Linked DNA regions of Aquitalea magnusonii. The protein of the gene in region 2 interacts with the protein of the main gene of each other region in a pairwise test. Links are inferred from orthologs where the notes say so. Each region holds a gene or a part of one and is shown on either strand. Other genes may lie near its edges. The genes, in order: selB and serC.

Evidence for each region.
Region 1: the proteins of serC (region 2) and selB interact in binary tests that used the Escherichia coli proteins (3 or more experiments, as listed by UniProt). The link is inferred for Aquitalea magnusonii from one-to-one orthologs.

The regions. Positions count from the first base shown.
Region 1 is NZ_AP018823.1:186,083-201,845, forward strand. Bases 6,797-9,796 are described here. They hold selB (selenocysteine-specific translation elongation factor), read right to left. Parts: upstream 9,254-9,796; coding sequence 7,340-9,253; downstream 6,797-7,339. Other genes in these bases: DLM_RS00975 (hypothetical protein), read right to left, coding at 6,800-6,985; DLM_RS00990 (cation diffusion facilitator family transporter), read right to left, coding at 9,250-9,796. In the rest of the region: DLM_RS00945 (DEAD/DEAH box helicase), read left to right, coding at 57-1,469; DLM_RS00950 (LutC/YkgG family protein), read right to left, coding at 1,595-2,161; DLM_RS00955 (lactate utilization protein B), read right to left, coding at 2,158-3,558; DLM_RS00960 ((Fe-S)-binding protein), read right to left, coding at 3,555-4,355; DLM_RS23820 (methyl-accepting chemotaxis protein), read right to left, coding at 4,404-5,741; DLM_RS00970 (hypothetical protein), read left to right, coding at 6,275-6,634; more of DLM_RS00990, read right to left, coding at 9,797-10,188; DLM_RS00995 (GlpM family protein), read left to right, coding at 10,363-10,707; selA (L-seryl-tRNA(Sec) selenium transferase), read right to left, coding at 10,704-12,122; DLM_RS01005 (hypothetical protein), read right to left, coding at 12,132-12,359; DLM_RS01010 (serine/threonine protein kinase), read left to right, coding at 12,456-13,448; DLM_RS01015 (EAL domain-containing protein), read right to left, coding at 13,476-14,711; DLM_RS01020 (protein-glutamate methylesterase/protein-glutamine glutaminase), read right to left, coding at 14,702-15,763; DLM_RS01025 (chemotaxis protein CheD), read right to left, coding at 15,760-15,763. UniProt on the Escherichia coli protein: Translation factor necessary for the incorporation of selenocysteine into proteins. It probably replaces EF-Tu for the insertion of selenocysteine directed by the UGA codon. SelB binds GTP and GDP.
Region 2 is NZ_AP018823.1:1,902,902-1,918,627, forward strand. Bases 1,205-4,167 are described here. They hold serC (3-phosphoserine/phosphohydroxythreonine transaminase), read right to left. Parts: upstream 3,248-4,167; coding sequence 2,162-3,247; downstream 1,205-2,161. Other genes in these bases: DLM_RS09165 (MFS transporter), read right to left, coding at 1,205-2,032; DLM_RS09175 (PaaI family thioesterase), read right to left, coding at 3,308-3,748; DLM_RS09180 (PaaI family thioesterase), read right to left, coding at 3,745-4,167. Outside these bases: pheA (prephenate dehydratase), read right to left, coding at 1-90; DLM_RS09160 (O-methyltransferase), read right to left, coding at 95-682; more of DLM_RS09165, read right to left, coding at 809-1,204; more of DLM_RS09180, read right to left, coding at 4,168-4,212; gyrA (DNA gyrase subunit A), read right to left, coding at 4,209-6,908; DLM_RS09195 (methyl-accepting chemotaxis protein), read left to right, coding at 7,413-9,041; alaC (alanine transaminase), read right to left, coding at 9,107-10,300; DLM_RS09205 (Lrp/AsnC family transcriptional regulator), read left to right, coding at 10,486-10,956; DLM_RS09210 (dimethylarginine dimethylaminohydrolase family protein), read right to left, coding at 10,966-11,727; modA (molybdate ABC transporter substrate-binding protein), read left to right, coding at 12,018-12,767; modB (molybdate ABC transporter permease subunit), read left to right, coding at 12,770-13,456; DLM_RS09225 (ATP-binding cassette domain-containing protein), read left to right, coding at 13,458-14,165; DLM_RS09230 (nitrogen fixation protein NifQ), read left to right, coding at 14,158-14,718; DLM_RS09235 (TOBE domain-containing protein), read left to right, coding at 14,715-15,536; GTPase HflX, read right to left, coding at 15,684-15,726. UniProt on the Escherichia coli protein: Catalyzes the reversible conversion of 3-phosphohydroxypyruvate to phosphoserine and of 3-hydroxy-2-oxo-4-phosphonooxybutanoate to phosphohydroxythreonine. Is involved in both pyridoxine and serine biosynthesis.

The DNA.
Region 1 (15,763 bases), 1.7 Mb from region 2 along the record:
GGGGATGCGTCGCATGCTGCGATGATATCGCCCAATCGAATTGCAGGAGCACACACATGCTGTTTTCCGAACTCGGGCTGTCGCCCGAGATTCTTCGTGCCATTGAAGAACAGGGTTATTCCGAGCCTACGCCCATCCAGGCCAAGGCCATTCCGCTGGTGCTGTCCGGACGCGACTTGCTGGCTGCTGCACAAACCGGCACCGGCAAGACAGCGGCATTCATGCTGCCCATTCTTGAGCGCCTGAAAAAATTCGCCAATACCAGTGTTTCCCCGGCCATGCACCCGGTGCGGGCGCTGGTGCTGTCGCCCACGCGCGAGCTGGCCGACCAGATTGGCGTGAATGTAAAAACCTATACCAAGTATTTGCCGCTGCGAGCCACCACCGTGTTTGGCGGCATGAATATGGACCCGCAGACTGCCGAGCTGCGGCGTGGCATGGAAGTGGTGATTGCCACGCCGGGCCGTTTGCTGGACCACATCCAGCAAAAAAGCATCCAGCTAAACAAGGTGGAAGTGCTGGTGCTGGACGAGGCCGACCGCATGCTGGACATGGGCTTCATCCAGGATATCCGCAAGATCATGAGCCTGCTGCCCAAGGAAAGGCAGACCCTGCTGTTCTCGGCCACCTTTGCACCGGAAATCAAGCGTCTGGCCGCCGACTTCATGAAAGACCCGCAAACCGTGGAAGTGGCGCGGCAAAATGCCACCAATGAACACGTTGAGCAACTGGTGTATTCCGTCGATGCTGGTCGCAAGCGCTATTTGCTGAGCCATCTGATCAAGAGCCGTGACATGAGCCAGGTCATCGTGTTCTGCAAGACCAAGCTGAGCGCTGACCAGTTGGCGCGGGATCTGAAACGTGACGGTCTGGTGGCCGAAGCCATTCATGGTGACAAGGCACAGGCCTCGCGGCTGGAAATCCTGTCCGCCTTCAAGGAAGGCAATCTGCGGGTGCTGGTAGCCACTGATGTGGCAGCGCGTGGCCTGGATATCAGTGAACTGCCCTTCGTGGTGAATTACGAATTGCCCAATTCGCCGGAAGACTATGTGCATCGCATTGGTCGTACCGGTCGTGCCGGTGCCAGCGGGGTGGCCATGTCGCTGATGAGTCCGGCGGAAACCCGTCAGCATGAGGCCATTGAAAAGCTGACCCGTCAAACGCTGACGCCGCAAGTGGTGTCCGGCTTTGAGCCAGGCTCGGCTGCGCCGCGTGAGGAATCCTCTCATCGACACGAGCGCGAGCGTGATGCTGGTCGTGATCATGGCCGTTCCGCCCCGCGTGCCCCTGCGCGCGAAACCCTGCGTGATCCGATGTCGGTACCGGCATCCGCGTTGATGGCGGGCAAGTCTGGCGAAGGCCTGAAAACCATCAAGCCTGCCGGTAGCAGCCGCCGCAGCCGCAAGGCACAGCGCGAGATTCCGGCTTTGCTGCTGCCGCCGCGCTACAAGGTGGAAGTCAGCCGCTGATCGCCTGACTGCAGTGACACCACAAAACCGCCTGTCTTTGGACCGGCGGTTTTTTCATGGGGCGGGCTGATATGAAAAAAGGCCCCCGCAGGGGCCCCAAGGAAGCAATGCTCCGTGCGTACAAATCAGACAAATATCACCAGGGCCGCCATGGCACCGTGCGCACCCATCACCAGGCTTTGTTCGATATCCGCCGTGCGTGAGGAGCCGGAAATGAAGGCACCAAAGCCGTGTTCTGCCACTTCGATACGGGCATAGGCATCGCGCATGGTGTCTACCATCGCCTCACGCGGCACTACCAGTACCAGCTTCTGGGTGAGGAAGTAAATCGAGCGGAAACGGTTGTCCGGATGGCTGACCCACACCGTGGCATTCTCCGCCACCGCCAGTTGGCCTGGGACGATGGCGACGTCGACGTCATGCCAGGCGTGCGGATCATCCACTTCTTCATGCCCAGCCACGGTCAGGTCGACGGTGCGACCGGCTTCCGGCCAGCGTGCGGCCACGACATCGGCCACGCTCTGGCCATCCTGCAACTGGACTGCGTCGCCACCCAGATTGCGGATCAGCGTGGCAAACGCTTCAAACTGGTTGTCGTAGCGGATGAACGGTACGGCATGAATATCCGGCAGCGCTGATGCTTGCGGCCGGTTCTGGCGAATGCGGGCCAGTATGTTGTCACGGGCGCTCATTGTTGGCCCTCCTTGTCCTGCTTGTCCTGACTGCGCTGTTGGTACAGCTCCTTGAAGCTTTGTGCCGGCATCGGCGGAACATCCCGTCCGGCTCGGCTCCAGGCACTGTGGCGGGTGAGGCTTTCCGGAATGATGGGTACCACCTTGCGCATCACCTTGCCGCTCAGGTCAAACAGCGCTGGGTGCTGGGTGAGAAAGCGCATGGCCAGCAAACCCATTTTTTTGCCGACTGGCAGCAGGTTCTGCTCAAACGCCTTCTTGCGGTGCAGTACCAGTTGTTCGTGCAGATTGATCTTGACCGGGCAGACATTGGAGCAGGAGCCGCAGGTACTGCAGGCAAAGGCCATGCTGCCGTGCTTTTTCATGTCGCGGCTGGGGCCAAGGGTAGAACCGATGGGGCCGGGAATGATGTAGCTGTAGCTAAAGCCGCTGCTGCGCCGGTAAACCGGACAGGTGTTCATGCAGGCACCGCAGCGGATGCAGCGCAGGCTCTGGTAAAAGTCTTCATTGCCCAGAATCTCGCTGCGGCCGTTATCCACGATGACGATGTGCATCTCGCCACCGGGCCGCGCCTGGTGAAAATGCGAGGTATAGGTCGTTACCGGCGAGCCGATGGCGGAGCGGGCCAGCAGCCGGGTGAACACGCCCAGGTGTTCCAGCTTGGGAATGATTTTTTCCAGGCCCATGCTGGCAATGTGAATCGGCGGCAGGCTGGTGCCAAGGTCGGCATTGCCTTCATTGGTACACACCACCACGCCACCGGTTTCGGCAATGGCAAAGTTCACCCCGGTCAGGCCGGCGTCGGCGGACAGGAAGTGTTCGCGCAGATTGGCCCGTGCCGCGTGGGTGAGGTAGGTGGGGTCGTTATTGCCGGCCTCGGTGCCCAGCTCCTTGTGGAACAGTTCGGAAATCTGTTCTTTTTTCAGGTGGATGGCCGGCATCACGATGTGGCTGGGGGCTTCGTGGCGCAATTGCACGATGCGCTCGCCCAGGTCGGTATCCACCACCTCGATGCCGCGCTGTTCCAGATAAGGGTTCAGCCCGCACTCTTCGGTCAGCATGGACTTGGACTTGACCAGCTTCTTCACCTGCCGTGCTGCCAGAATGCCGTGCACGATGCGGTTGTGCTCGTCGGCATCGGCCGCCCAGTGTACGGTGACACCGTTTTTCTGCGCATTGGCTTCAAACTGGGCCAGGTAGTCATCCAGCTGCGACAGGGTATGTGCCTTGATCTCGCGAGCCAGCCGGCGCAGTTCTTCCCACTCCGGCAGTTGCTTGGCCTGGGCATCGCGTTTTTGTCTTACCCACCAGATGGCGCTGTCGTGCCACTTGGCCTGGGCGCGGTCCTTGAGGAATTCAGCCGCTGCCTGCGGGTGTTTTACGCTGTCGTCTTTCATGCGCCTGCTCCCCGGCCGGTGAGGATTTCCACGATGTGCAGCGGGCGGATGGTCTTGCCCTGATGACGGATGATGCCACCCATATGCATCAGACAGGAGGGGTCGGCACCGACGATGTATTCCGCGCCGGTGGCTTCGTGCTGGGCAATGCGGTCTTCGCCCATGGCGGTGGACAGTTCCGGCTCATCCACGCAGAAGGTGCCGCCAAAACCGCAGCATTCGTCACGGCGTTCCGGCAGCAACACTTCCACGCCATCCACCAGCTTGAGGATGGACTCCAGGCGCGAGTGATAGGGCATCATCAGTTCGGACGGGCTGGCGTGATGCAGCTCGCGCAGGCCGTGGCAGCTTTGGTGAATGGAAACCTTGTGCGGGAAGTACACCGGCTTGGGCAGCTTTTCCAGCTTCAGCACATCTTGCAGGAATTCGATGATTTCGTAGACCTTGGGCTTGAGCTGCTGGTAGGCGGGGTCTTCCGCAATATACCAGTCATAGTGGTGGGTGACGTGCGAAACGCAACTGCCGGAGGGGGCGACTACATAGTCGTATTGCTGGAACACTGCGGTAAAACGCTTAGCGGCGTCACAAGCGCCCTTGCTATCGCCATTATTGGCCAGTGGCTGGCCGCAACAGGATTGCTGCAGCGGGTAGTCCACCTCACAGCCCAGGCTTTCCAGCAGTTCGAGCGTGGCCATGGCCACATGGGGGAACAGTTCGTTGATGAAACAGGGAATGAACAGGCCGATTTTCATGGTGCGCGGGGCCTCCAACAGGCAGGAGCAGGGTTCAGGCTGCATTAGATAATGTTCATGCTGCCGCTGCCAATTCGGATTTACCCTCGTGTGCTAGCTGGCGTCATGTGTATCCCGGTTTTTCATGTCGGCAAAACGGCTGACTGCGGCAACCACGCCTTTGGCCTGGTGATTGATGCTGGAAATGGTTTCTCCTACCCGCTGGGATAGCTGCACAGTGCCATTGGCCTGGGCCAGCAGGCTGTCCATGCTGGCGACGGCAGTAAGGGTATGCTTCTGGATGTCCTGCACCATGGTATTGATTTGTACGGTGGAACTCGACGTGCGTTCTGCCAGCTTGCGCACTTCGTCGGCCACCACCGCGAAGCCACGGCCCATCTCGCCGGCACGGGCGGCTTCGATGGCTGCATTCAGCGCCAGCAGATTGGTCTGGTCGGCAATTTCCTTGATGGTTTGCACAATGGAGCCGATCTGTTGCGAACGCTCACCCAGTTGCTGTACCTGCTGGCTGCCACGCTCGATGTTGTTGGCCATATTCATGATGTCTTCAATGCTCTGCTCGATGTCGAACACACCGGCGTCGGCCAGCGACTGGGTTTCACGCGAGGATGAGTAAGCCAGCAAGGCAGACTCGCGTTCCTGCTGTTGCTGGGTGATCTGGGCAGTAATGTCAGTGGCAAACTTGATGACGCTGCACACTCTGCCCTGTTCGTCCCGCACCGGGTTGTAATTGGCTTCCAGCCAGATCAGTCTGCCGTCGCGGGTGAGGCGCTGGATACGTCCGCTGTAGTGCTGACCATTGCGCAGGCGTTCCCACAAGGCGGCATATTCCGGACTGGCGGCAAATTCGGCGGTACACAGCATGCGGTGCTGTTTACCGATCAGGCTGTCGCGGGTATAGCCTGTTACGTTCAGGAAATTTTCATTGGCATCAATGATCTGTCCATCCGGGGTGAATTCTATTTCGGCCATCGCCTGGTTGATGGCCTGCAGGATGGCCTTGTTGCGAGCGGCCTCTTGCACGCTATGGCTGACGTCGGTGGCCAGCTTGATGATGCTGACCACCCGGTTTTGCGCATCCAGTATCGGGGTGTAAGTTGCTTCCAGCCAGACGGTGCGGCCATCACGGGAGAGGCGGCGCACCCGGTTGTGGTAGCTCTCGCCGCGGCGCAGCCCTTCCCACAGCTTGCGGTAGTCGGCACTGGCCGCATAGGCTGCATCGCACAGCATGCTGTGCGGTTTGCCCAGCAGTTGTTCAGGGCTGGTATAGCCCATGGTGTCGAGGAAGTTCTGGTTGACCGCGCTGATGGTGCCATCTGGGCTAAAGCGAATTTGCGCCATGGAGAGGTCCAGCGCCGTTTCGAGTTGCCGTGAGGCGGCCAGTTGCTGCTCCAACTGTGCAATCCGCTGTTTCAGATGTTGATTGAACATTTATCTTATCCCCCAGCCCGTGCGGGCTTTGATGATCTGTTATAGAAGATGGCAGGGTGCTGGAGAAAGTTCTGCCAGAACACGACTTTAGGCATGCTTGCATGCGGTGAGCGGACGGTTGATCAGCCCTGATCATGACTGTTTGTCCGGCAATACACGCTGGCTGGCAGCGCTGTTGCAGCTATTTAATGGATATGGATGATCATTTTTTACTTGTTATGACTTTTAAATAATCTGCCGAGTATTCGCAATAATTTGCTTTGCTGCGCTCACTTGGCAAGTCAGTCAAGAGTGTTATCCTTGGCAGGTATGCCTGTGTTTTTCTGCCCTTTGGTACAAGGTGAACGGTCTTGTCACCGTGCCCGGCTGTCATGCGGGAATCTGGCTGGCATGCTGGGAATATCGGAATCGCGGCAGGCATCTTGTTGCTGCTGGCCGTCGGTAGTGGTGAGTGAGGTGTTGAATCCGGGCTGTATCATGTCACGGCAGTTGCGTGATGTCCGGCAATAGTCAGTGAAGGTCGGTGTGGCAAGATGATAAATATCAAACAGAATTTGACTTCCTGTTGTTCGGATCTTTGTTCCGGCAAGGGAGATGGCGACCGGATCATCCAGCTGATTGCCTTGTTCAAGGCATTTCATGTGCTGTATGTAAATGTGCATTCTCCCGAAGCAAGATTGATCCAGCATGCCATTGAAAACCTGAAATCGGTTTATTCGGTTTTCCAGTCGCGTGATGAAATCGTGCTGATGCCCTACGAATTGCGCGAACTGAATGCCGCCCGGCAGGCATGCCTGTCCAAATCAGGCCGCCGCAGTGCCAGCGTGCTGCATCACCTTTATGCGGTGTATCTTGAGTACTATCGCCGCACCCTGGCTGGCATGACTGGGTGAGCCCTGGCCCGCGCGCTACAACCATTACGGCAGAATGACGATGAAACCCGCAGTAATGCGGGTTTTGTCATCTGTGTTGTCCGGTAGGCAAGTGGCCTTGACCGGCGCGCAGGTGCTTGGATGAGAGGGCAGGGACGCATAGCGCCGCGCGCTTGCTGTTTTGTTTCATGAAGCGGCCACCGCTATCTTGCGGCCAGGCAGGATGGTGCCGCTTTCCGGCATGGCTGCTGTCCCACCCCGCCCGCCCACTTGAGGCGTCGAAAAATATGCAGCTGCATGATTGCCCCGTAAACAGCCCGTGGCAAGGCTCTTGTGCTGGAATTGCACCTGGTTGCCTTCATGCGGTTTCATGCGTTTTGCGCATGGTTTCTGCGCCCGTATTTTGCATCATTGCCACTTCTCATATCCGCACGCACTCAGGGTGCTGCGCCCAGGTTGCATTTCCTTCAGTTTCTTGTGCGAAATTTGTGCGAATTCTGACGCCGCATGAAGCCGCCTAAAGCCGCCATCACGTCAGCGCTGTTAGTTTGAAACCGTTGCTGGGCCTTGGTTTAACGCGGTTTTACGCGGCTTGGCGTGGCTTGTTGATGGCGGAAGAGAATGGGAGTCGAACCCACCCGGGACCGCTGGCGGCCCCCTCTGGTTTTGAAGACCAGCCACCCCACCGGGGATGCCTCTCTTCCATGCCGGCTGATTATACCGGTTTCACGTCGGCGGGAAAGCGTGCTGCGCTGCAGTGGTTTGACTGCTGGAAAACAGCAGGTTTTCGCGCAGCAGGTGGCGGTCGCCCAGGCGGCGGGTAAAGCCGGTGCGGTCGTAAAATTCCAGTATCTGAATGGCCAGCTTGCGGCCGCAGCCCAGCTGGTTGCGGAAGGCGGCAGCGTCGGCATGTCCGTGTTGCTGGCAGAGCTGGCGGATGATGTCAGCCATGGCCTGCATGCTGGCGCTGGAGAAATAGCGGTCCTGCACCACGGCCACCACATGTCCCAAGCGCGCAGCCTTGTGCAGCAGGCGGCGTGTTTCCCCTTCATCGTCGCCTAGGGTGTCGGCAAGATCGCGCACCCAGTGTGCTTCGCTGCCGACAAAGCAGGATGACAGTCGCTGCCAGTGCTGCTCCTCCTGCGGGGTGAAGGCCAGTACATGCTGTGGCAGGTGTAGCCAGCCGCGGGTTTGCAGCAGCCGGCCCTGTTGCAGCAGTTGTTCCACCAGCAGGTTGAGCGTGCTTTCCGGCTCGGTGGGCAGGGCCAGCCGGCGCAGGCGGCCTCGGCTGGCACCCAACTGGTCCGGCTGTTGCTGGTGCAGCATGGCCAGCCGTTGCAACAAGGTGTCCTGCATGGCTTCCCAGTGTTGCAGGTGATAGAACCGTCCGGCCACTTGCTGGCCGGGACTGGCTTGCAGCAATTGTTGCAGGGCGGGTTCATCCAGCTGCATGTCCCAGGCAAAATCCTGTAGCACCACGGTCTGCTGCCGGCTTTGCAGTTGCAGTCTGTCGGCGGGGGTGAGTGTGGCGTGCTGCAATTGCTGCAGATAAGCCAGCCGGGCCGGCTGGCGTTTGCCGCGGCCCGGTACCTGCAATTCGAGCAGACGTGCGCCGGCCAGGGTGTCGCGTGCGCTGGCATCGCGCAGGATCAGCCGATCACCGCAAACCATCCACAATGGCTGGTCCAGAACCAGTTCGGCCAGGGCGGTTTCTCCGGCAGCCAGTTGGCTGCGGTTTAGCAGTGCCAGCCGTCCGGTAATGTGGCGTGCTGCATGGTGGATATGCAAGGCCTGCCAGTGCCGCAGGGGGGCGATGGCCTGCACGCTGACGGTGATGCGGCTGCTAGGTGCAGGCGCTGTGGTGCTGAACAGCCAGTCACCGCGCTGGATGTCTTTCTTTTCAATATCCCCAGTCAGATTCAGTGCGATGCGTTGCCCGGCCTGGCCAGACTGCGCTGCGGTATTTTGCACATGCAGGCTACGCACCCTGAGTGGCTCATCCTTGCCACTGAGCCAGAGCCGGTCGCCAAGTTGTACCTGACCGCCCAGGGCGGTACCGGTGACTACCAGGCCGGCACCGCTGAGGCTGAAGGCGCGGTCTATGGCCAGGCGGAAACGCTGGCCGGCAGGGGAGGGGAGTGCTGACAGGTGTTGCAGCAGGTGCTGGCGTAATGGCGCAATCCCCGCGCCGCTGTGGCTGGATACCGGAAAGAGCGGTGCATCTGGCCATGGGCTGGCGGCCAGCAGTTGGCGGATGTCCTTGGCCACTGCCTGTTGCCGGCGGGAATCAGCCAGATCGCACTTGCTGATGACTACGCTGAGCTGGGGAATGCCACTTAGCTGCAGGATGGCCAGGTGTTCTCGTGTCTGCGGCATGATGCCGTCGTCAGTGGCAACGATCAGCAAGGCATGCGGAATGCCAGACAGGCCGCACAGCATGTTGGCCAGGAATTTCTCGTGGCCCGGTACGTCAATGAAGCCGGCTACCCGTCCGTCCGCCAGCGGCAGGTAGACATAACCCAGGTCTATGGTCATGCCGCGTTTTTTCTCTTCCGGCAAGCGGTCGGCATTCTGGCCGGTTAGCGCGGTGAGCAGGGCGGTCTTGCCATGATCGACATGGCCGGCAGTGGCAAAAATCATGCGACGGAGCGATCTGTAGGGTGTTCCAGGCCCACCGGGTCGATGTGGGTCATGACATTGAGCACCGGATGGGCGGCCATCACCCGTGCGCGTGCCTGTTCTGCAATGGAATGGGCATCGAATACATTCATATGGCCATCGACTTCCAGGTGAACATCCACCAGGATCAGGTCGCCCATCTTGCGGGTGCGCAGATCATGCAGCGCCCGTACGCCGCTGGTGGCCAGCAGGGTGTGGCGGATGGCATCTGCTTCTTCGGTGTCGGCGGCACGATCCATCAGGTCGTGCAGTGAATTCCAGGCAAAAGTCCAGCCCATCTTGCCCACGATGAAGCCTACGATCAGTGCGGCAACCGGGTCCAGAATCGGATAACCCATCAGGTTGCCGATGATGCCGATGGCCACGACCAGTGAGGAAGCGGCATCGGAACGCGCGTGCCAGGCATTGGCCACCAGCATGCTGGAGCGTACCCGCTGCGCCACTGCCAGCATGAAGCGGAACAGCACTTCTTTCGAAACCAGCGCGGTGATGGCAACCCACAGGGCCACGCTGTGTACGGTGGGGATGGCAGAGGGGTCATGAAACTTCACTGCGGCCGACCACAGCATGCCAATGCCCACGGCCAGCAGCAGCAGGCCCAGCACCAGCGAGGCGGCGTTTTCGTAGCGCTGGTGGCCGTATTGATGGTCGGCATCCGGTGCTTTGCGGCTGTGATGGCCTGCCAGCAGCACAACAAAGTCGGAGAGCAGGTCGGACAGCGAGTGAATCCCGTCCGCGATCAGCGCCTGGGATCTGGCAAACACCCCGATCAGGATTTGTGCACTGGCCAGGACGATATTGACCCAGACGCTGACCATGGTGCTGCGGTGCGCAGCCTTGTTGCGCGCGGCTTCGTCCACGGTTTCGTGTGGGGAATGGCTGGGGTGTATGGTCATGGCAAAACAGTCCGGATCTGGTGGGGAAGTGCAGTATGCCATAGCTGGCTTAAGTTTTTATTAATTGCGCCGTTTGTTTCGGTAAATAAAAACAATAATAAGAATGATCTGCATTTCGGCGCTGTTGGCGGCTGATCATGTCAGAATGGTGCCTGTTATCCATCCTGCTGTGGAATGATCTTGGCTCTGTTGCTCAAGTCCCTGCTCGGCGCGCTGGCGGTAGTGCTGATCAGCCTGCTGTCGCGCTCGCGTAATTACTATATTGCCGGCCTGGTGCCGCTATTCCCCACTTTTGCGCTGATTGCCCATTACATTGTCGGTAGTGAGCGCGGTGCAGTAGCACTCAAGACCACGCTGCTGTTTGGCATGTGGTCCTTGCTGCCTTATTTTGTCTACCTGTTCAGCCTGTATTGCCTGCTGGACCGCCTGCGTCTGCCTTGGGCGCTGGCTGCCGCCACCCTGTGCTGGGGTGTGGCGGCCTTGGTGCTGATCCTGGGTTGGAGCCGCTGGCACGGCTAGCCGGGATTGCCCGCCGGGTCTGCCTGGCGCAGATTGGCCAGAAAGGCGCTTTCATCTTCCAGACAGCGCAAATCCAGCCACAGCTTGCCATCGTACAGGCGGCCAATCACCGGTGCGGGCAGGCTGCGTAGCCGGTTGGCCAGTGCTTCCAGCGTGCTGCCGCGACCATCACGCGGACTGAAGGTGATAGCCCAGCCGGGCAGGCGATCTACCGGCAGCGAGCCGCTGCCGATCTGCGACAGGCAGGCCTGTTCTGCGGTGTCGAAATTGTTGCCGGCAAAGTGGCTCAGCAAGGGCAGCAGGCGTAGCGCTTGTTGCTGCATGTCTGGCTGCGCGCGTACCAGCCGGCGCAGGGTGGGAAGCTGGCGCACCAGCCGGTCTGGCTGCAGGTAAAGCCGTAGCGTGGCTTCCAGTGCCGCCAGTGTCATCTTGTCGCAGCGTAGTGCGCGCTTGAGCGGATGTTGCTGGATTTTGTCTATCCAGCTTTTCTTGCCGATGATCAGCCCGGCTTGTGGGCCGCCCAGCAGCTTGTCGCCGGAAAAGCTGACCAGATCCACGCCTTGGGCAATCATCTGTTGTGGCATGGGTTCCGCCGGCAGGCCGTAGGCAGACAGGTCGATCAGTGCGCCTGAGCCCAGGTCGGTGGCTGCTGGCAGGCCATGTTGGTGTGCCAGTTCGGCCAGTTCGGCTTCGCTGACACTGTGGGTGAAGCCTTCAATATGGTAGTTGCTGGTGTGTACTTTCATCAGCAAGCCGGTTTCCGCATTGATGGCCTGGCGGTAGTCGCGCAGGTGGGTGCGGTTGGTGGCGCCCACTTCTACCAGCTTGCAACCGGCCTGACGCATGACATCCGGCATGCGGAAGGCACCACCGATTTCCACCAGTTCTCCCCGCGATACCACCACTTCACGCCCGGCTGCCACGGTGGACAGCAGAATCAGCACCGCCGCGGCATTGTTGTTGACCACGCAGGCGGCTTCGGCACCGGTCAGTTCCTGCAGCAATTCGCTGATGGCGCTATCCCGATGGCCACGGCCAGCACCATCCAGATCGTATTCCAGCGTTACCGCTTCGCGCATGGCGCGGCTGACTGCCTCGACTGCAGCCTCCGCCATCGGCGCCCGTCCCAGATTGGTATGCAGTACGGTGCCGCTGAGGTTGAATACCGGGCGTATCCGGACCTGCTGGCGGGTACTTACCCGCTGGCTGGCCAGGGAGGCCAACTGGTGTTCGTCTTCGGCCCAGCGCGGCAGGCTGTTGTTGCTGCGGATGTGCTGACGGGCTTCGTCCAGGGTCTGGCGCACGGCGGCGGCCAGTGCGGCATTGCCGTGGCGGTCCAGCACCTTTTCCAGCAGGGGATGATTGAGCAGCCGGTCTACCGAGGGTAGACGGGCATACAGGTTTTTCAGCGGCATGGTGTATTTTCAGAAACGGGAATATCGGTAGAGCAGGTAGAGCAGCCCGACCAGCAACAGATTGCCGGCCAGCCAGCGCAGCAGGTGCAATAGCTGGCTGCGCCGGTCGCTGGCCGGTTCGCAACGCTGATGGTGCAAGGTATGGGCGATGCACTGCCAGCCCGTCCAGGTGGCTTCGGCAATTTCGGCGGGCAGGGACAGCAGCTTCCTGTCGTGGCGCGAGTCGCTGGGATGCATGACATTCTCCTGCAAAGTGGGTGTTTCCATTCTGGATACTAGCCGAGTGCGGACAGCAATGGATAGTGATGTGTGATCTGTACGTATAATGCCGCCATGACCCAAGAAACCATGCCCCCCTTTGCCGGCTTGACGCCAGATGTCCTGCTGGATGCAGTGGAAAGTCTGGGGCTGCGAGCCTCCGGCAGCCTGCTGGCACTCAACAGCTATGAAAACCGTGTCTATCAGCTGGGCATGGAGGATGGCCCGCCGCTGGTGGCCAAGTTTTATCGCCCGGGACGCTGGAGCGATGCGCAGATTATGGAGGAACATGCCTTCAGTCTGGAACTGGCCGAACGCGAGATTCCCGTGGTGCCGCCCATGCTGTTTGGCCATGCCAGCCTGCATCACTATCAGGATTTCCGCTTTGCGCTGTTTACCCGCCGCGGCGGCCGGGTGCCGGAGCTGGGTGACAGCAACACGCTGGAGTGGATAGGCCGCTTTCTGGGGCGCATCCATGCACTGGGGCAGGTGGCACCGTACCAGCACCGTCCCGCACTGGATATCCACAGCTTTGGCGAGGAGCCGGTTGCCTATCTGCTGGATGCTCATGTATTGCCGGCCGATCTGCGCGAGGTGTACCGCGGCGTGGCGGCACAGGCGCTGGATGGTGTAAGGCGTTGTTTCGACCGTGCCGGTGCGGTACGGCAGTTGCGGCTGCATGGCGATTGCCATAACGGCAATATGCTGTGGACGGACGATGGCCCGCATTTTGTCGACTTTGACGATAGCCGGATGGGACCGGCGCTGCAGGATTTGTGGATGCTGCTGTCCGGCACGCGCGAGGAGCAATCCGCCCAGCTTGGCGACGTGCTGGCCGGCTACGAGGACTTCTGCGATTTTGATCTGCGTGAGCTGCATTTGCTGGAAGCATTGCGCACGCTGCGCCTGTTGCACTACGCCGCCTGGCTGGCGCGGCGCTGGCATGATCCGGCCTTTCCCGCTGCCTTTCCCTGGTTTGCCCAGCCGCGTTTCTGGGAGGAGCAGATTCTGTCGCTACGCGAACAGATTGCCCTGATGGACGAGCCGCCGCTGTGGCGGCTGCCCTGATGCCGCAGGATGGTGGCTGTCGGTGTGCTAGCTGATGGTGCGCGGTGTCGGCTTGAAGCCAGGCTGGTGCTGCTTGGCCCAGAGTAGAAACTGGCTGGCATCCATCGGTCGGGCAATAAAGTAGCCCTGCCCCATGAGGCAGCCGTGTTGCAGCATGGTGTCCAGATCTTGCTGCGTTTCGATGCCTTCGGCCACGGTGCATAGCTGCATGCGGTTTCCCAGGGCGATGATGCTGTCGGTGATGGCCTGCAGATGGGGTTTGTCGGCAATGGAGGTGACCAGCGATTGGTCGATTTTCAGTTCGGTGAAGGGAAAGCGGGTGAGTTGCTGCAGCGTGGCAAAGCCGGTGCCGAAATCGTCAATCGACAGGCCGATGCCGGTCAGCCGCAGGCGGGCGGCAATGCCGATGGCTTCGGTCAGCTTGTCGGCGATGGCGGTTTCAGTGACTTCAAAGATGATGTAACGGGCGGGTACCCGGCTGTGCTGCAGCCGGCTTTCTACCGCACTGATCAGGCTGCTGTCCTGTAGCGAACGGGCGGAAAGATTAATGGACAATGGCAGGCGCAAGCCGTGGCGTGCCCACTCCTGCCATTGGCGCAAGCCTTGTTCGAGCATGCTGAGTGTCAGTTCGGTTGCCCAGTCCTGTTGCTCTATCACGGGAATGAAGCGCGCCGGCGAGATCAGCCCGTCTGTCGGATGCTGCCAGCGTGCCAGCATCTCGGCCCCTTTGATATGGCCGCTTTTCAGGTCGACCTTTGGTTGGTAGTGCGGGATGATCTGGCCTTGTTCCAGCGCCTGGCGCACGCTTGCCGGATCGTACAGCCGGCAGTCTTCCCCGTGTTTGCTAGCTTGTCGGCACAGGCGCTGCAGCAGATCCTGCAACTGGCTTTGCTTGAGCGGTTTTTTCAGGCCACCGAGCACCGGCAGGCCTAGTCCGGCACCCATCAGCTCCAGCGTGGAAATCAACATATAGTCCTTGCCGGAGGTAAGAATGATGGGTGGGGCCAGGTTTTCCTGTGCCAGTTGCTGCATCACCTGCACCCCATCCATGCGCGGCATTTCCAGATCCAGCAGCAGCAGGTCGGGCAGGCGTTCACGCACCATCGCCATGCCTTCCTCGCCATTGCCCGCATGCCTGATGCTGCCAAAGCCCAGTTGTTGGCAGATGTCGCTGGCCCGTTGCCGATGCAGGCTGCTGTCTTCCACGATCAAGACATCCTGCATGCCGGCATGCGGCTTGCTGTCGTTCCCTTTCAGCGGCATATGGCCTTGGCAATACTGTCCAGAGGCATGACTTCGTCAGCGGCCCCCAGTTTGATGGCTTCTTTGGGCATGCCGAACACCACGCAGCTGTCTTCGTCCTGGGCGATGGTTCTGGCACCGGCATCGTGCATTTCCTTCAGGCCCTTGGCACCGTCATCCCCCATGCCGGTCATGATGATGCCCAGCGCATTGCGGCCGGCAAATTTGGCGGCCGAGCGGAACAGCACATCGACGGATGGCTTGTGACGGCTGACCAGCGGGCCATCCACCACTTCCACCTGATAATAGGCACCGCTGCGCTTGATCATCATGTGCTTGCCGCCGGGGGCAATCAGTGCCCGGCCTGGCAGCAGGCGGTCTCCGCTGGCGGCTTCTTTCACTTCGATTTCCGATAGCCGGTCCAGCCGCTCGGCAAACGATGCCGTGAATTTTTCCGGCATGTGCTGCACGATGGCCAGCCCCGGACAGGTTCGCGGCAGCTTGGTCAGGATGGTTTCCAGTGCCTGGGTGCCGCCAGTGGAAGTGCCGATGATGACGATGCGTTCGGTGGTCTGGAACATCTGCTGGCCGGTTGGTGCAGCCAGCACGGCGTCTGCCGACAACTTGGGGCGGGTTTCCAGCGGGGTGGGGGGCAGGCTGCGCATGCGGCTCATGCGCGCCTGGGCGGCGGCTTTCACCGCCTGCACCAGCAGGTTGTTGCTGTCCTGCAGGAATTGTTTTACTCCCGCATGCGGCTTGGCGATGACTTCCACTGCGCCGGCAGCCATCGCCTGCATGCTGATGTCGGCCCCTTTCTGGGTGAGCGAGGAGCAGATGACAACCGGCGTAGGCCGGCTGGCCATGATCTGCCTGAGAAAGGTAATGCCGTCCATGCGTGGCATTTCCACATCCAGCACGATGACATCCGGCCACTGCTGCTTCATTTTTTCCATGGCAACAATGGGGTCGGTGGCTACATCGATGACCTCGATGCCGCTGCTGGCATTGAAGATTTCGCTCAGAACCTGCCGTACCACGGCGGAGTCGTCCACGATCATCACTTTGATGCTCAT
Region 2 (15,726 bases):
ATGACTGGCACGGCTGTTAAGCAGGTGGAGGATCTGGGCATCGATGGCGTCGATGGCATCGCGATGTTGCTTCAGCAGTTCTTCTGACACGTAATCAATCTTTCACTATGACAAACTGGCCTTTTCCAATCTGGTAAGTTTCCGCGAGATAGCCTTCCGTCGCAAGCACCAGTCGAATGAAATCTGCACATTCAGCCGCATGCGACAGAACATTATCCACCACGATCAGGCCGCCACGACGCAGAATCCTGCACAAATCAGGCCAATAATCCACATATCGGCTGCGATCTGCGTCCAGAAACACCACATCCACGCTGCCGTCGGCCGCTGCGCGCAAATGGGCGGCAGCGTCCTGGCAATGCAGTTCCACCTTGTGTTGCAAGGCAAAATCCTGCAAATGTCGCGCTGCTTGCTGCTGTTTGGCCGGCAGAACGTCCAGACTGGTGATGCGACCGCTACGATCCCGCAGTGCCAGCGCCAGCCACAAGGTGGAATAACCGTTGGATGTACCGATCTCCAGCACATGCTGCGGATTGGCATGCCGCAATAGCTGGTAGAGAAAGCGCCCGGTATCCGGCGTGATGAACAGGTTTTTCAGTGCGCGTTCGGTGGTGACGGCATCGTGATGCTCGCCCTCTTCCCAGATGGCAGTCAAACGGGCAAACAGTTCGGTACTCAGCATGCAAGCTCCTGACGCTTCAAAAACAGGCGGTTATCAAGTCGGAAAATGCCATGACAAAGCGCGGTTGCTGATACATCAACAGCAGTATCACCAGCAACAGGCCCAGCACGGCATACAAAGCGGTTTTCATGCAGCGGCCTTGTCGGCAAAGGCGGCAGATGCCTGCTCGCGTATCGGCAGGTTGGCCAGCGCGGCCAGTACGCCCAGTGCGATGGCGATGCCCCACACGATATTGTAATTGCCGTTCAGGTCGTACAGCTTGCCTCCCAGCCACACGCCCAGAAAGCTGCCCAACTGATGCGAGAAGAACACCGCCCCGGACAGCATGCCAAGGTGCTGTACGCCAAACTGGCTGGCAATCACGCCATTGGTCAGCGGTACGGTGGACAGCCACAGAAAGCCCATCACCGAGGCAAATACCAGCACCGAGGGCACCGACAGCGGCAATAACAGAAACAGGCCGATGGCAATGCTGCGCGCCAGATAAATGCCGGCCAGCAAGGGCGGTTTGGCATAACGGCTGCCGGCTTCGCCAAAGATAAAGGTACCGAAAATATTGAACAGACCGATCAGGGCCAGCGCCAGACTGGCGATATTGCCGCCCATGCCGTGATCACGCAGATAGGCCGGCAGATGCACGCCAATGAATACCACCTGAAAACCGCAGACAAAATAGCCCGCCATCAGCAGGCGGAAGCCTTTTTCGGTCCAGGCGCGGGCAAAGGTATGCAGCATGCCTTGCAGCAGATGTGCATGCACCTGCGGTGCGCCGGTTTGCGGCATGGCATCTGCCTGCCGGGTAAGTGAGCGCCCCAGCGGCAACATCAGCAAGGCACAGCCGGCCAGTACCAGCAGGGAGGGCAGCCAGCCCATGCCGTCGATCAGCGAGCGCTCGATCGGCACCATGGCAAACTGACCGAAGGAGCCGGCCGCTGCGGTCAGTCCCATGGCGCGCGAACGATAGGCAGCGGGCACGGTACGGCCCAGCACGCCAAAAATCACGCTATAGGTGGTGCCGGACAAGGCCAGCCCCAGCAAGACGCCGGCTGACAGCGAAAACAGCACCGGCGTGGCCGATACCGTCATCAGCAGCAGGCCCAAGGCATACAGCAGGCCCCCGCCCAGCAGCACCTTGCCCGGACCATGCCGGTCGGCCAGGGCTCCGGCAAAGGGCTGCGCCAGGCCCCAGATCAGGTTCTGCATGCCCAGCGCAAAGGCGAAGCTTTCGCGGGTCCAGCCAAAGGCGCTGGTCATGGGCGGCATGAAAAAGCCGAAGCCATGGCGAATGCCCATGGCCAGTGACACGATGAGGCCGCCCGCAAGCAGCAAGCGTTGAATGGAGCGGTCCATGGCATGATTTCCGATATTGTTATGGTCATCCATCATAAAACCGCTGCGCACAAGAAAAAACCCGTGTTGGCCACGGGTTTTTGCACACAGTGTCGTGTTGGCAGAACAATCTGCCTGCATTGCTCAGCCTCAGCCGTTCTGGCGGGCGAAGTCCTGCATGAAGCTGGCCAGTGCCTTCACCCCTTCAATCGGCATGGCGTTGTAAATGGAGGCACGCATGCCGCCAACCACGCGGTGACCCTTGAGCTGGATCAGCCCGTTCTTGCGTGCTTCCATCATGAAGCTCTCTTCCAGTGCCTCGTCCTTCAGGCGGAACACCACATTCATGCGCGAACGGAAGGGTTCATCGATATGGGTGGTGTAGAAGCCTTCGCTGGCCTGGATGGTGTGATACAGCAGACCGGCTTTTTCCGCATTGCGGCTTGCCATGCCCTTTACCCCGCCCTGCTGCTTCAGCCACTTGAACACCAGGCCGGCGATATAGATGGGATAGGTGGCCGGGGTGTTGTACATGGAGTCGGCGTCGGCATGGACCTGATAGTTGAGCATGGTGGGCAGGTCGGCACGGGCGCGGCCCAGCAGGTCTTCACGCACCAGTAGCACTACCAGACCGGACGGGCCGATATTCTTTTGCGCGCCAGCATAGATCAGGCCGAACTTGCTGACATCCACTTCGCGCGACAGGAAGTCGGAGGACATGTCACATACCAGCGGCACGCCCTGCTCGGACGGCACGAAGGGGAACTGCAAACCGCCGATGGTTTCGTTCGAGGTGTAGTGCAGATAGGCGGCGTTGGGGTCGCGCTGCCAGGTTTCCTCTGCCGGCACATAGGCAAAGTTGCGGTCTTCGCTACTGGCCACCACGTTGACATTGCAATAACGACGCGCTTCCTTGATGGCCAGCTTGGACCAGTGACCGGTATTGACGATATCGACCGACTGTTTGTCGCCCAGCAGATTCAGCGGCACCATGGAAAACTGCATGGAGGCACCGCCTTGCAGGAACAGCACCTTGTAACCGGCCGGCACATGCATCAGCTCGCGCAGGTCCTGCTCGGCATCATGGATGATTTCCATGAATTCCTTGCCGCGATGGCTCATTTCCATCACGCACATGCCGGAGCCGTGCCAGTCCAGCATTTCACTTTGGGCTTGTGCCAGAACGTCGTGGGGCAAAACTGCCGGTCCGGCGGAAAAGTTATACACCTTGGCCATGTCTGTCCTCAGTCATTGCTTCAAACTTGCGGCATGACCAGATCAGGCCATGCCTGTGTGTCACTGCGTCAGCAGGAAATGGGCCCGTGCCACAGCCACCGGCTTGCGGCGGTCTTCTTGCCAGGCCTCTATCAATACATGTGCCACGCGCTTGCCCTGCTTGGTGATCTCGCAGCGGGCAAACAGGGTTTGCGGTCGACCTGAACGCAGGTAGTCCAGCGAAAAATCGACAATCTTGGGTGCTGCCAGCGATTCGCGATGCCAGATCAGGTGCAGCAGCGCCGCATTTTCCAGAAACCCGCCAATCAGCCCGCCGTGCAGTGCCGGCAGAACGGTGTTGCCGACATTGCGCTCGACAAACGGTAGCTGGAACAGCAACTCGCCCGCTTCGTCTTCCCGCATTTCCACGCCCATCAGCCGGGCATAGGGAATGGCGTCGATCAGGGCGGTGAAGTCCTTGGCATCGCGCAGTGTGGCCAGTTTTTCCATGAAATCGCTCATGGTTTTGGCTCCTGCAACATCGAGGCGCGACTGGATTCACGCATGAAAGTGGCTACACCATGGGCGATGGGATCGGCGGGGTCATCGTGATAGCACACGGCGCGGGTGAAGGCGATCTGGCTGGCCAGGCGGTAACACTCCGCACGGCAGTGAATGGCCTTGCCCGGTGTGGCTGCCGTCAGGTAGTCGATGCGCAGGTCCAGCGTGGCAATGGTTTCAAAATCCGGCAGGCAGGCGGTGACCGAAACGGCGCTGGTGGTATCCACCAGCGAGGTGATCACCCCGCCGTGAATGGTGCCGCTGGCGGGGTTGCCCACCAGGTCTTCCCGCCACTCCACCTTGAGCACCGGGCGGCGACCCTCGGTGCCCAGATACTGGAAACCAAGGGTGGCACAGTGCGGGAGGGAGACGAAGAGCTTGCTCATCGTCTCCAGCACCTGCGGATTGGCAGGGCTTGCCGTCATGCCTCGGCATCCCCTGCGCTGGCGGCGTCGGCTGCCGGTGCGGCGACATCTTCACCGTTGGCTGCATCGCCATCGACAACTTCGACTTCCTCGTCGGATTCGCCTTCTGCCACCTTTTCCAGGCCGATCAGCTTCTCGCCCTCGTCCAGGTTGATCAGGCGCACGCCCTGTGCCGAACGGCCGGTTTCACGCACTTCAGATACCTTGGTGCGAATCAGCACGCCGCCGGTGGTGATCAGCATCACGTCGTCGCTGTCTTCCACCAGGCTGGCGGCCACCAGTTTGAGGCCGGTCTTGTCGGTCAGGTCCATCGCAATCACGCCCTGGGTGCCACGGCTGGTATGACGAAATTCGCCGGTGCGGGTGCGCTTGCCATAGCCGCCATCGCTGGCGGTCAGCACTTGCTGCTCTTCCGAATTGGTGACCAGCAGGGAAATCACCTGCTGGCCTTCACCCAGCATCATGCCGCGCACGCCACCGGCGGTACGGCCCATGGCACGCACGTCGGTTTCGCTGAAGCGCACGGCCTTGCCGGCGTCGGAGAACAGCATGATCTGGTCGTTGCCGGAAGTCAGGGCGACGCCGATCAGGTTGTCACCTTCGTCCAGACGCACGGCGATGATGCCGGCGGTACGCGGACGGGAGAAGGCTTCCAGCGGGGTTTTCTTCACCGTGCCGTTGGCGGTACACATGAAGATAAACGGACCCTTGGCCTTGAGGGCGGCGGCTTCATCATCTTCGTTTTCGTCGCACACGGCTTCGGCATCGGTGAAGGCCTTGATCGGCAGCAGTGCGTTGATCTTCTCGCCATCGGCCAGCGGCAGCACATTCACCATCGGCTTGCCGCGGCTGTTGCGACCGCCCTGCGGCAGATCATAAACCTTGATCCAGTAGCAGCGGCCCTTGCTGGAGAAGCACAGCACGTAGTCGTGGGTATTGGCCACAAACAGGGTGTCGATGAAATCGTCATCCTTGGTGGCCGCAGCCTGCTTGCCACGACCGCCACGGCGCTGCGAGCGGTAATCGTCGATCGGCTGGGTCTTGATATAGCCGGTATGGGAGATGGTCACCACCATGTCTTGCGGGGTGATCAGGTCCTCGATATTGATGTCGCCGCCAAACGGTTCGATTTCCGAACGACGGCCATCGCCGAACTGGGTCTTGATGGCAGAGAGTTCGTCGCCGATGATCTGGTTGATGCGTTCCGGACGTTCCAGAATGTCGATCAGGTCCAGGATGATGGCCATGATGTCGCGGTATTCGCCGACAATCTTGTCCTGCTCCAGGCCGGTCAGGCGTTGCAGACGCATTTCCAGGATGGCCTGGGCTTGCGCGTCGGACAGGCGGTAGCCGTCCGGGTGCAGGCCGAATTCGGCATCCAGCCCGTCCGGGCGCGCCTTGCTCTGGTCCACGCGGGACAGCATCTCTTCCACCAGCTCCGAGCGCCAGGCACGCGCCATCAGCGCCACCTTGGCAGCCGGCGGGGTTTCCGAGGCCTTGATCAGCGCAATGATGTCGTCGACATTGGACAGCGCAACGGCCAGGCCTTCCAGGATGTGGCCACGTTCGCGCGCCTTGCGCAGTTCGTAGATGGTGCGGCGGGTGACGACTTCGCGGCGGTGACGCAGGAATTCGTCGATGATCTGCTTCAGGTTCAACAGGCGCGGCTGGCCATCGACCAGGGCCACCATATTGATGCCGAAGCTGTCTTGCAGTTGGGTGAGCTTGAACAGGTGGTTGAGCACCACTTCCGGCATTTCGCCGCGCTTGAGCTCGATCACCACGCGCATGCCGGACTTGTCCGACTCGTCGCGCAGGTCGGAAATGCCTTCGATCTGCTTGTCACGCACCAGTTCGGCAATGCGCTCCAGCAGGCGCGACTTGTTCACCTGATACGGAATCTCGTCGACGATGATGGCCTGACGATCACCCTTGCCGATGTCTTCAAAGTGGGTGCGGGCGCGCATGATGACGCGGCCGCGACCGGTACGGTAGCCCTCTTTCACCCCGGCGGTGCCGTAGATGATGCCTGCCGTCGGGAAGTCCGGTGCCGGAATGATGTCGATCAGATCGTCGATGGTCATTTCCGGGTTGGCCAGCAGCGCCAGACAGCCATCCACCACTTCGGTGAGGTTGTGCGGCGGGATGTTGGTGGCCATGCCCACGGCAATGCCGGAGGAGCCGTTGATCAGCAGGTTGGGAATCTTGGCCGGCAGGATCAGCGGTTCGTGTTCGGAGCCGTCGTAGTTCGGCCCGAAGTCCACGGTTTCCTTGTCGATATCCGCCAGCAGTTCGTGCGCAATGCGCGCCATGCGGATTTCGGTGTAACGCATGGCGGCGGCGCTGTCGCCATCCACCGAGCCGAAGTTGCCCTGGCCATCCACCAGCGGGTAGCGCAGGCTGAAGTCCTGCGCCATGCGCACGATGGTGTCGTAAACCGCCGAGTCACCGTGCGGGTGGTATTTACCAATGACATCGCCCACGATACGCGCGGATTTCTTGTATGCACGGTTCCAGTCGTTGGAAAGTTCGTGCATGGCAAACAGCACGCGACGATGTACCGGTTTGAGGCCATCACGCACATCGGGAAGCGCACGGCCCACGATCACGCTCATGGCGTAGTCGAGGTAGGAGCGGCGCATTTCCTCTTCGAGGCTGATTGGGATCGTTTCCTTGGCGAAAAGCTGATCTGTCATGGGTAAATGGCTATCTTTTCAGGAATCAAAAATAAGCTCCGATTCTACCACGTCCACCCCGTCAGCGCATGCCTAGTCGCGGCGTGGCCGTCATGCGCGGCACGCGCCCTGCCCATCCCGGCTGGCACTGCCTGCTGCGTCAGATACTTAGCACGCCTTGGCGCACCGCAAAGGCAGGCTTGACGCCGCTGCCAAACAGCCCGGCCACGCTGCTTGCTGTGCAGTTTTCATGCAAAACGGGTAGCCCGCTGGCGCAAGCAAGCCAGACGGCTGCGCACTGCCGCCTTACCAAGGCATAAGCACGGTGCAGCAAGCCCATGACTGTCCGGCCCGCCAAAGCGCAGCACCGGCTGTTATTTGGCACAAACCCGGCCTGGTCGGTGGCTAAAACCGGCACCCGGCTATATTCCAGGGCAATATTTGCATGGCTGATCGCGGAAAAATGTTCTTTACTGGATTTAGGTGCAGTGGACAGACATAACAACTATCGGCGGAGCAGCAGCCATGCAATTTCTTGACAACATCAGCCTGACTAAAAAATTTATCGTCAACTTCATGCTCAGCGGCGGCGTGCTGATTGCCGCCATCCTGTTCTGTATCTGGCAGATCAAGTCAGTTGGCGGTGAAACCCGCCAGATCGCTGAAGACTGGTTGCCATCAGTGCAATCGGTCGGCGAGATCAGCCAGTTGCGCTTGCGCTACCGGGTGCGCAGCCTGGAATACATGCTGCCCAACACCCCGGCCGAGCGCAGCAAGATGGAAAGCTCGATGGCGGACCTGGACAGTAAATTGCAAGACGCTTTCAAACGTTATGAATCCCAGATCAGCCTGGATGAGGAAAAAATCGCCTACCAGCAAGCACAGGTTGCCGCCGCCGCTTATCGTGACACCGTGAGCAAGGCAATTGCCTTGATCAAGGCTGGCAAGGAGGACGAGGCCCAGGCCTTGCGCAAGGGCGAATGGGTGAAAAAAGCCAATGCCCTGCGCGACCTGACCGATTCTCTGATCAAGCTGAATGCCGAGGGCGCGCGCAAGGCCGCCGAGCGTGCCGACCGCAGCGTGAAGGCTGGCGTGGCCGGTGGTACCGTGGCACTGATTGCCGGGGTAATCCTGTCGCTGGCGGTATCGCTGATTGTGGCCCGGCGCATTGCTGGCCGGCTGGACAATACCGTGGACGCCGCGCGGCGTATTGCCAACGGTGACTTGCGCGGCACCCTGCCACCGGCAAGCCAGGATGAGGTGGGAAAGCTGATTATCGCCATGGGCCATATGCAGTCGGCACTGCGGGAAGCCATGCAGGACTCGCGCCGCAATGCCGAAGTCCTGCTGGAGTCATCCCGCCAGCTCAACCGCTCGGTACAGCAGATGGAGCAGTCAGCCAGCCTGCAAAGCCAGGCTGCCTCCGCCATTGCTGCCAATACCGAACAACTGACAGTGTCGATCAATCACGTGGCTGACGGCACCGCCGAGGCCGCCAGCCTGAGCGCATCGTCCGATCAGCAAGCTGCCAACGGCCTGGAGTCGCTGCGCTCACTGGTGGGTCAGATCAATGACATCTCGCTGGTGGTTGGCACTGCAGCCGAACGGATTGCCCGCCTGCAAACCGAATCAGCGCAGATTTCCTCCATCGTGGCGGTGATCAAGGACATTGCCGACCAGACCAATCTGCTGGCGCTCAATGCCGCCATCGAGGCGGCCCGCGCTGGTGAACAGGGTCGCGGCTTTGCCGTGGTGGCCGACGAGGTGCGCAAACTGTCGGAGCGCACCGCGCAGTCCACCAATGAAATCGTCAAGATGGTGGCCTCCATCCAGCAATCCACCGTGGATGTGGTCAACGGTGTCGATCAAGGGGTGGAACTGGTGGCAGCCAGTGTCAGCAATGCCAATGCAGCCGGCGATACCGTATCCACCCTGCGCGACAGCGCCAAACATGTCGCCGGGATTGTCGATCAACTGAATACCGCGCTGCGCGAGCAAGCCTCTGCGGCCACCGAGGTGGCACAAAAAATCGAAACCATCGTGCAGCATGCCGAAGAAGCCAGCGCTACCGCCCACAATACCGCGCAGTCGGCGGATGCCGTTGAGCGCATTGCCGTGGACATGGAAAAACTGGTGTCGCGCTTCCAGGTATAAGCTGACGCAAACACGGCCACGCAATGCGTGGCCGTGTTGCATGCCGGCGCGATGCGCCGGCTGTTTTACTGCTCCTTGAACATCTGCTTGATGCCACGCAGCGCCTGCCGGATGCGCGCTTCATTCTCGATCAGCGCAAAGCGTACGTATTCGTCACCCTGGTCACCAAAACCGATGCCGGGCGATACGCATACCTTGGCCTTTTCCAGCATCAGGCGGGCAAACTCCAGCGAACCCAGTTCGCGCCACTGTTCCGGAATACGCGCCCAGATATACATGGAAGCCTTGGGGCATTCCACTTCCCAGCCAATCTCGTTCAATCCCTTTACCAGCACGTCGCGGCGCTGCTGGTATTTGGCGGCGATGTCACGCACGCATTGCTGATCGCCTTCCAGCGCGGCAATGGCGGCCACTTGCAGCGGGGTGAAGGTGCCGTAATCGTGATAGCTCTTCATCCGTGCCAGCGCAGCCACCAGGTCCGGGTTGCCCACCATGAAACCGATGCGCCAGCCCGCCATATTGTAGCTCTTGCTGAGGGTGAAGAACTCGACGGCGATATCCTTGGCGCCCGGCACCTGCATGATGGACGGTGCTTTCCAGCCATCAAACACGATGTCGGCATAGGCCAGGTCATGCACCACGAAAATGTCGTGCTTCTTGGCCAGTGCAATCACTTTTTCGAAGAAATCCAGCTCCACGCACTGCGCAGTGGGATTCGACGGAAAGCCCAGCACCATCATCTTGGGCTTGGGATAGCTGCCACGGATGGCCTTTTCCAGCTCGGCAAAAAAGTCGATGCCGGGCACCAGCGGCACCGAACGGATCTGCGCCCCGGCAATCACCGCGCCGTAAATGTGGATGGGATAACTGGGGTCCGGCACCAGCACAGTATCGCCGCCATCCAGCGTGGCCAGCATCAGGTGGGCCAGGCCCTCCTTGGAACCGATGGTGACAATCGCCTCGCTATTGGGGTCGATGTCCACCTCGTAGCGGTCCTTGTACCAGCGGGAAATGGCGCGACGCAGCCGCGGAATGCCCTTGGAGGCAGAGTAGCCGTGGGTATCCGGGCGTTGCGACACTTCATTGAGCTTGGCCACGATATGCGGCGGCGTGGCGCCATCGGGGTTGCCCATGCTCAGGTCGATGATGTCCTCGCCGCGCTGTCTGGCCGCCAGTTTCAGTTCGGCGGTGATATTGAATACGTAGGGGGGAAGACGATCGATGCGCGCAAAGCGGCGCTTGCCTGCAGAGGAAGCCATGTGAGCCTTTCACGTAAGCGCCCGGAACCGTCCGAGCGACGTTGCCCATGAGGGGCAGAGACGATCCTAGCCCCGCCTGCTGCAATGCACAAGGATTTTTTGCCGTCGTCATCATTGTTGACAAGCCCATGCCGGCAGCGCTGCAATGCGCACTTGTGTCACCGCCCCATGAAGCCTTGCTCCCCATGACAGACAAAACCGGCCTGGATCGTATTGATCTGCAAATTCTCGACATCCTGCAACGCGATGGCCGCCTGCCCTTCCAGCGCCTGTCCGAGCAGGTAAACCTGACGCCACGCCCTTGTCTGGAACGGGTGCGCCGTCTGGAGAAGGCCGGCATCATCAAGGGCTACAGCGCCATCGTCGACCTGCCGCGCAGCGCACCGCCACTGGTGATTCTGGCGCAGGTGACGCTGGCCGACCATCTGGTTTCCCAGCAAGCCTTCATTGCCGAAATCCAGCGCACCCCGCAAGTGCAGGATGGCTGGATGGTGAGCGGCACGGTGGATTTCCTGTTGCGCATTGCCTGCCAGCATATCGATGAATACCGCCAACTGGCCGACGCCTGGCTGGCCAGCACGGCGTTTCGCATCGAGAAAATCCTCACCACCACCGAGCTGCAAACCATCAAGCGCGCTGGCCGCAGCCCAGGCTAGGCTGCGCCATCAGAAGCGCAAGGACAGGCAGGTGAGCCCGCCATCCATCTTGCGGATTTCACTGGTATCGGTCTGGATGATGGGCAGTTCCAGTTGCTGCAACTGGCGCAAGGTATGCGGATAACCGCTGGGGGTGATCAGGCTGTCGTTGATCCACATGGTGTTGCCGGCGTACTCCTCGGCCGGGTCCAGCACGATGTGGCGAAAATCACGGAATGCCGGTTCATCAACCGCTGCCGCCGACAGCAGCACGGTATTACGCCCGACATAATTCACCACCGATTTCAGATGCAGGCCGGAGGCCACCGGCACCGCCTGCACGCGATAGCCGAATTTTTCCACTTCGCGGGCAAAACGGCTGATGCCGGCTTCATTGGTGCGGCTGGACAGGCCAATGAAAAAACGCTTGTCCACCATCAGCACATCGCCGCCATCCATGTGTTCGCCCTCGCCCAGCCACACCGCATGGCGAAAACGCGATACCAGCGGGGCCATGCTGTGTACCTCACCACGGCGGGATGGTGCGCCCGGATGGGTGATGATGGCCAGCTCCGGCATCATCACCGCCACGTCTTCCACGAAATGGGCATCGGGGAAATCCGGCAAGGCTGGCAGCGTGGTCACGGTCAGGCCCAGTTGCAGCAGAATGTCGATGTATTCACGAAACTGCTGGCGGGTGAGCGCGGCATCCGGCGCACCGAGGCTGGCGGTGGTCAGGCCGGCGGCAACGGTGTCGGCAGGCAGGCGGGTGATGGCATGGGTAAAGTACATGGCAGAGGCTCCGGCTATTAGCTGACATGACAGGCAAGACGCTGTCGTCCTGTGCCCATTCTAGGCAGATTGCCCGGCGTAATCGGTCGTGATGCACCCCTTGCACAGCCATGCCCCGCTGTTTTGGCGGCAGCGACAGCGTACTTCTTCCCGCAACTGCATGGCCAGGCAGGCAGCCGCGCTCTGGCGCGGCTAGCAATTTCAGCCTATGGGCTATTCCCCGGAAGGATTATTTCACAGCGTTATATATCCGGGTATATTACGCCTTCACACGCAAACCGGAGCCCGCAATGAAAGCAAGGCTGATTGCCCTATCCCTGTGCAGCATGGTGCTGGCAGGCTACACCCAGGCTGGTGAAATCACAGTTTCCGCCGCCGCCAGCCTCACCAATGCCTTCAAGGATATTGCCCGTGGGTTTGAAGCACAGAACCCCGGCAGCAAGGTCAATTTCAACTTTGCCGCCTCCGGCGTGCTGCTGCAGCAAATGGCCAAGGGAGCACCGGTGGATGTATTTGCCTCCGCCGACCAGGAAACCATGGACAGCGCGGTGAAGCAAAAACTGGTCAACAGCGCCGAGCGCAAGGACTTTGCCCGCAATGCCCTGGTGCTGATTGTTCCGAGCGACAGCAAGCTTAAGCTGCAGCAGTTGTCCGATCTGCAACAGGCCGGCATCCGCCATGTGGCGCTGGGCATCCCGGCCAGCGTGCCGGTGGGACGCTACGCCAAGCGCGCTCTGGAAAACGCCCGCCTGTGGCCGGCGGTGGAAGCCAAGGCCATCAACACCCAGAACGTGCGCCAGTCGCTGGACTACGTGGCGCGTGGCGAGGTGGAAGCCGGCTTTGTCTACCAGACTGACGCCGCCATCATGCCGGACAAGGTAAAAGTGGCGTTTACCGTGCCGCTGGATGAAACCATCAACTACCCGGTGGCCCGTACCGCCAGCGCGGCCAATGCCGCCGAGGCGCAGCGCTTTGTCAGCTACCTGCTGTCTCCCGCCGCCCAGTCCATCCTGAGCCGCTACGGCTTTCACAAGCCCTGAACATGCCTGACTGGATGAATGACCCGGCCTGGACCGCGCTGGGCCTGTCGCTGCGGGTGGCAGGCTGCGCCACCCTGCTTAACCTGCTGCTGGGAGTTGGCGTGGGGCTGCTACTGGCCCGCGGGCGCTTTCCCGGCCGCAATCTGCTGGACACGGCACTGACCCTGCCGATGGTGATGCCACCCACGGTACTGGGCTACTACCTGCTCACCCTGCTGGGCCGGCGCGGCCCGCTGGGCGGCTGGTTGCAGCAGCAGTTTGGCATCAACCTGATCTTCACCTGGCAAGGTGCGGTGATTGCCGCCGCACTGGTGGCGTTTCCACTGGTTTACAAACCGGCCCGCGCCGCATTCGAGGCGGTGGACGGCCAACTGGAACAGGCCGGCCGCGTGCTGGGCATTTCCGAGATCGGCATTTTCTTTCGCATCACCCTGCCGCTGGCCTGGCGCGGCATTCTGGCTGGCCTGCTGCTGGCCTTTGCCCGCGCGCTGGGCGAATTCGGTGCCACGCTGATGGTGGCTGGCAGCATTCCCGGCAAGACCCAGACCCTGTCGGTGGCCATCTACGAGGCAGTACAGGCCGGACAGGATGATAGTGCCAACCGGCTGGTGCTGGTCACTTCCGTGGTCTGCATCCTGGTGCTGCTGCTGGCAGGCAAGCTGGCACCGGGCCGACTGGCGGAGCGCTGACATGAACACACCGCGTTTTGATCTGGCCATTCGCCACACCCTGCACAGCGGCACGCGCAGCTTTGCACTGGATATCGCCCTGCAAAGCAACTGCCAGCAACTGGTGGTCTATGGCCCGTCCGGCGCAGGCAAAAGCATGCTGCTCAAGGCCATTGCCGGCCTGCATCATCCAGACCACGGCCATATCCGGCTGGATGGCCGCAGCCTGTTCGACAGCGCACAAGGCATTTGCCTGAGTCCGCAGCAAAGACAGCTAGGCTATCTGTTTCAAGACTACGCCCTGTTTCCCCACCTGAGCGTGCGCCAGAACATCGGCTTTGGCCTGCAGCGCGGCTGGCTCAACCCCGGACGTCGCCGCCAGTTGGCTGCGGTGGACTACTGGCTGAATGCTTTTGGACTGGAAACCCTGGCCGAGCAATTGCCGGCCACGCTATCCGGTGGCCAACGCCAGCGTACCGCCCTGGCGCGTGCGCTGGTGGCCGCCCCCCGTGCGCTGCTGCTGGATGAGCCGTTTTCGGCACTGGACCCGGCCTTGCGCCAGCAGTTGCGCAGCGAACTGGCAGAGCTGCTGCAGCGCCTGTCCATTCCCATGCTGCTGATTACCCACGATGCCGAAGATGTCCGGGTGTTTGGCCAGCAAACCCTATACCTGCAGGATGGCCGGCTAAGCCAGCCGCCTGCCGGCCTGATGGAGACCATCCATGGCTGATTTCCAGCGGCAGCAAGCCTTCCGCCTGCTTAGCCGCACCGTACTTGGCGTGCTACGCAATGCACAGGATGGCGAGCTGCCTCTCTATGCCTGGACGCTGGGCCTGCCGCAGCAGGAAATGCTGGAGATGCTGGCAGCCTGCGCACCGGAACTGGGCTATCTGGAGGCGCTGGCAGAAACCCAATACCAGCAGTTACAAGCCCAGCGGCCCGCTCTGGTGGCTGAGCTGGTGGCCATGCTGCTGGCCAATCGTTCTGCGGCGGAGAATCCACGGCATGGCCGTTGGCTGGCGCACGCCGTGGCGGTGGCCAGCCTGGGCAGCCGCCATCTGTGGCAGGACATGGGGCTGGCCAGCCGCCATGAGTTGAACCTGCTGCTGCAGCATTATCTCTACCCCTTGTATGCACGCAAGCAGCCCGATCTCAAATGGAAACGCTTTCTCTACGCAGAACTGGGTGAGCAATTGGGCCGCCCCGGACTCAAACCGCCGGAGTGCGGGCGCTGCCACGCGCACACCACCTGCCTGCCAGCCCAGCCGGAGCGACAAACATGAAACAGCAGGACATCACCTTGCAAGGTGCTTTATGGCTAAACCTGGCCGGAGAAAAGTTTGGCAGCCCGCAACATCTGGCCTTGCTGGCGCAAATCGATGTCTGCGGCTCCATCAGCCAGGCCGCGCGTGACATCAAGCTCAGTTACAAGGCTGCCTGGGATGCCATCGACCACATGAACAATCTGGCGGGTGAGCCGCTGGTGGAGCGATTATCCGGTGGCAAAGGCGGCGGCGGCACCCGTCTGACCGTGCGTGGACGCCAATTGGTGGAGAACTATCAGATCATCACGCGGGAACATCAGCAATTCCTGCGCAACCTGCAGCGTCAGGCCAGCGGCATGGCGGACGATCTGCTGCTTTTGGGAGGCATGAGCATGAAAACCAGTGCGCGCAACCAGTTTCTGGGCAAGGTCGTCGCCATCAAGACCGGTGCAGTGAATGATGAAGTGGAGCTGGAAATTACCAACGGCCTGCGGCTGGTGGCCGTCGTGACCCGCGACAGTGTGCTCAGCCTGGGGCTGGAGCCGGGGGTGACGGCTTATGCGCTGATCAAGGCGTCATCGGTAATCGTCGGAACTGGGGATGATGGCACTGGGGATGACAACATCCGCCTGTCGGCACGCAACCAGTTGCGCGGCACGGTCAGCCGGCTGATTCCGGGCGCGGTAAACAGCGAAGTGGTGATTGAAGTGGCAGCCGGAGTCAGCATTGCCGCCATCATCACCAATGGCAGTGCCGAGGACATGGGCTTGCAGCCCGGCAGCCGTGCCACCGCCATCTTCAAGGCATCCAGTGTGATTCTGGGGGTGCCGGGCTAAACGCCGCCAACCATAAAGCTGCTGCCGCCTTGCGCCTGCCTGCTGTAAGCCTGTACGGCCTGCGCCGGCAGGCCCTGCTGCAGCGATAAAACACAAGGCCCATGCCATTACGGCATGGGCCTTTTGCCTGATCAGGCAGGTGCAGCGTCAGACTTCCCAGTATTCCTTTTCCCGTCCGCCAGAACCGGGG